Regions from separate parts of the Neobacillus sp. MER 74 genome, predicted to be linked through region 1. Evidence: riboswitches for the same ligand, from Rfam matches in the RefSeq annotation. Region 1 holds a riboswitch; the other holds the start of a gene.
What was found. Region 1 has a riboswitch for lysine ahead of dapA (4-hydroxy-tetrahydrodipicolinate synthase). Riboswitches for the same ligand answer to the same signal wherever they lie in the genome.
Positions count from the first base shown of each region.

Region 2: it holds a riboswitch for lysine, as region 1 does, so the genes downstream of both, M3610_RS19885 (ABC transporter substrate-binding protein) here and dapA (4-hydroxy-tetrahydrodipicolinate synthase) in region 1, are expected to answer to the same signal.

Region 1 covers NZ_JAMAUV010000031.1:34,112-36,317, forward strand. The annotation lists gene M3610_RS25365 (MFS transporter) at 1-280, shown strand, start outside; gene M3610_RS25370 (hypothetical protein) at 375-560, shown strand; lysine riboswitch at 658-837, shown strand; gene dapA (4-hydroxy-tetrahydrodipicolinate synthase) at 967-1,854, shown strand; gene M3610_RS25380 (ribonuclease J) at 2,016-2,206, shown strand, end outside.
Region 2 covers NZ_JAMAUV010000014.1:62,651-64,856, reverse strand. The annotation lists gene M3610_RS19890 (amino acid ABC transporter permease) at 1-483, opposite strand, end outside; gene M3610_RS19885 (ABC transporter substrate-binding protein) at 556-1,353, opposite strand; lysine riboswitch at 1,434-1,616, opposite strand; gene M3610_RS19880 (M20/M25/M40 family metallo-hydrolase) at 1,800-2,206, shown strand, end outside.

The sequences.
Region 1 (2,206 bases):
CGGTAACTTGCAATCAAGTACCCAAGCCATAGCAGTAAAACTAACTCCTCCCCATCGGATGGGTTTGGCCACTTCCACTTTCTTTATCTTTCTTGATGCGGGTCTGGGTTTCGGTCCATACATCCTCGGGTTTATTATACCGTTAACAGGCTATCGTACTTTGTATGTCATTTTAGGTGCAGTCGTTCTTGCATCGATGGTTCTTTACCACTTCCTGCACGGTAAGAAAGAACTTCCAAGAAGAACCAGGGTGAATGAACCAACACCTGGCACTCATTGATTTCAAGCACCACCCTTCAGGCGGCAGACATAAAACCCGTCTTAAGCAAATATGATTAACATAAGAATCCTAAATAAAGGGGTCGGTAAATTTGATGATTTTTAATAAAATTGCATTATCCTTCGTAGTTTTCTTTTCCATCAGTATGATCATAAATACTTATTTAGGAGAAAAGGAACAGATTCAATCGGATGTTATTTATTTTGTGATGAACGGGTTTGCATATATTGTATCTGCATTAGAAGTAGAAAAAGAAGAACAGGGGTTAGAAACTGCATAAACTTTACAAATATAGTTCCTTTTCCCCCTTGAAACAAAAGGAATATTCTGATATATTTACTATTAATTATATATTTTTCTTACTTCAATACTTTTGAAGTGAGGATAGAGGTGCAAAGACCATTAGTACACAACTGGAGGATAATGAGGTCCAACGATGGTTGTAGAAAGGGGAATTTGCCGAAGTTTCATTGATTCTCATGATCATGAAGCTGGTTCTGCTATTGAATAAATACAGAACTGTCATATAGGAGACTATATGGAGGGCTATCTTACGCACGGGAACTTAGTTTTATTTATGTTTCTACTGCAACAGTGAACCCTCACTGTTGCTTTTTTGCGTTGAATTTTGAATGGCCTTGCCCACCTCTAAATTTTATAAAAATTTATTAAAAGGGTGAGAAAAAATGAATTTTGGCCAAGTTTTAACCGCAATGGTTACACCATTTGATCAAAATGGCGAGGTTGATTTTAACGCAGTAAGAAGATTAGTAGATTATTTAATTGAAAATGGGACGGACGGTCTCGTCGTTGCCGGTACAACCGGTGAATCTCCAACTTTAACGACGGATGAAAAAATCGCTTTATTTAAAGCCGTTGTCGTCGCAGCGAGAGGAAGAGTCCCAGTTATTGCTGGCACTGGCTCGAATAATACACGGGCATCTATCAGTTTAACAAAGCAAGCTGAAGAAACAGGTGTAGACGGGATCATGCTCGTTGCTCCATACTATAACAAACCTTCCCAAGAAGGTATGTATCAACATTTCAAAGCAATCGCTGAATCTACATCATTACCGGTTATGCTTTATAATATCCCTGGTCGAAGTGTGGTCAATCTATCCGCAGAGACCATTGTTCGCCTATCCCAAATCGAGAATATTGTTGCTGTTAAGGAAGCAAGCGGCAACCTGGATGACATGGCTTCTATTATTAGCCAAGCCCCTAGTGATTTTACCCTTTATAGTGGGGATGACAGCTTAACATTGCCGGTTTTAGCGATTGGCGGTGCTGGAGTTGTATCTGTTGCTTCCCATGTAATTGGCAATGAAATGCAAGAAATGATAAATCATTTTAAAAATGGACGCGTCCAAGAAGCGGCTCACTCTCATCGCCAACTGCTTCCTCTTATGAAGGCATTATTTACGGCTCCTAATCCGGCCCCAGTAAAAGCAGCCCTGAACATGAGCGGGGTGCAGGTTGGTGGACTTCGATTGCCATTGCTGCCTTTGAGTCACGATGAAGAAATGGCATTGCAAGTGGTTTTACCTGGACACCAAGTCAAAACATTAATTTAAATGCTGGTAGGCTGTCAACACATAGGGAATTTTGAATTCCGTACTGTTGACAGCCTTTTATTTTTCGGACCCTGACTGAAATTTTTCACTTTCCCTTTCCAATAAAGTCCAACCAAAAGGGCATACTATTCATATTTACATGGAATAGGGAGGATATTTACTTGCAAACCAATAATCAGCAATTATCCATTTTTGCTTTAGGCGGTATCAATGAAATCGGAAAAAACATGTATGTGGTTCAATATGCAGACGATATTTTTATTATTGACTGCGGCGGGAAGTTTCCAGATGAGAGTTTATTAGGAATTGATTTAATTATCCCTGATATTACTTATTTGGTAGAAAATCAGGA
Region 2 (2,206 bases), on a different contig from region 1:
ATCTTTTAAGCCAATAATAAACTGATTGGCTAAAGACGGAATTGCTCTTTTGAAAGCCTGCGGGAAAATAATTCTCCTCATCGCAAGAGAATAGGACATTCCGAGTGACCTTGCCGCCTCCATCTGTCCGCGGTCAATGGATTGCACCGCTCCTCTAAAAATTTCCGCAATATAGGCTCCTGTATGTACACCTAATGCCAGAGCCCCTGCCGTGAAGCTGTCCAGGTTCACGATATTGGCAAGTCCATAATAAAGGAACATAATCTGAACAATGAGAGGCGTTCCACGAATAATACCTATATAGATATCGGCAATGCGATTTAGTATTTTACTAGAGGAAATTTTAAAGCCCGCGAAAATTATACCAATCACCATGGCAAATAATAGCGAGATGGCCGTTATCGCGATGGTCATCCAAGAAGCTTTCAAAAAAGCAATTCCGTGTTCACTAAAAATACTGATAATATTTTCAATAAATATCATGATGCGTACCTCCTTCGTTGAATCGTGCAAGCACCCACATCAGGTGCTTACACTAAAATCTTTGATCCTGTCTTACTTTTCCATGATGTTTGTATTAAACCATTTCATACTGATTTTTTCATACGTCCCATCGTTAATCATTGATTGGATAGCTTCGTTGATTTTATCAGCGAGCTCTTTGTTTCCTTCAGCTACCGCTACACTGACACGGTCTTCATTCAATAAATCGCCAATGGCCTTAATTTTTAAGCCTTTTTCATTTTTAGCACTCACACCGACAATTTTATCCGTGATGACCGCATCTAAACGGCCAAGCGCCAAATCTTGAAGGGCGTTAACGTCAGTTGGATAGCCTTTCACTTGATCAGATAATTCATCGGCCATGTCTTTCCACGTACTAGCTTGAATAACACCAATTTTTTTGCCTTTTAAATCCTCTTTCGATTGAATCGCGGAATTGCCTTCCGCTACAAAAATCTGTGCACCAGATAAATAATATGGATTGGTGAAATCAACTTGCTTATCTCGCTCAGGTGTAGCAGTCATACTTCCAATAATGGCATCATATTTGTTTGCCTTTAATCCTTGGATAATCGTTTCCCATGGATTGGTTACAGGGTTGGCTTCAAGCCCAATTCTCTTAGCAATTTCTGTTCCAATTTCAACATCAAATCCAGTCAATTTACCGTCTTTCTTAAAGTTTAACGGTGGATACTGCCCGGTCATCGAGAATGTTAACGCACCTTTTTTCACTAACTCATGCTTAGAGCCACTTGCTTTTGCTGCCTTTTCTCCATCAGGCTTCTCCGTGCCGCAAGCAGATAAAATCAACATCATCGCCGCTGCTAATAAAAATGCAAACTTTTTCATAAAAATCCCCTCCTAGGTAATAAAAAAACACCGTCCATGTGAGTATGACGGTGTTCTACACACCCTCATCAGTTAGCATTGGTGAAGATAGTTCTCCACAATTCCAAGGAACTGTGACAGTTCTGCCCCTATTCGAGTGCAGACCCAGCTTTCTGAAAGCAGTGATTTCAGAAGCTTCGGCGATGGATCCTTTTTCCTATTTTCATAGATTTCACTGAATCTCCAATAGGATACTAATATCAATCGCGACCTCTACCCCATCTAATGCTTAAAGATGAGGATTTATATTTAGTTTAATGAAACAAGTTTTAGTATATATAAATATTCTTACTTTTGCAATAATATTTTTGATGTTATTTTTTATCAAAATTAAAGACTTGACGGGCTTTCTCTTCTGAGATACATTTTTTCTAAATACCAATTTACTAGAAAAGAAGGTCAGGCGTATGTTGCAATGTCGTGAGGATGTGCTGACATTCACGAAACAGCTTGTAAACATTGAAAGTGTCGTTAATACCAATGGCGAAAAGGCCATTGCACAGTCTTTATATTCTATGATTTCTTCTATTCCCTATTTTTCACAAAACCCTAGCCACCTAGTGTTAGAACAAACACTCAACGACGATCAAGAGCGTTATAATGTTCTTGCTTTTGTGAAAGGAACGAAGGGAACGAGCAGCCGCACGGTGATTTTGATGGGTCATATTGATACGGTTGGGATTGAAGATTTTAACCATTTAAAAGACCAGGCTTGCTTCCCAGACCAACTGATGGAGTCACTAAAAATGGAACAGCTGCCGGCTGCCGCTAAAGAACATTTAGACTCAGGCGACTGGTTATTTGGCCGCGGCGT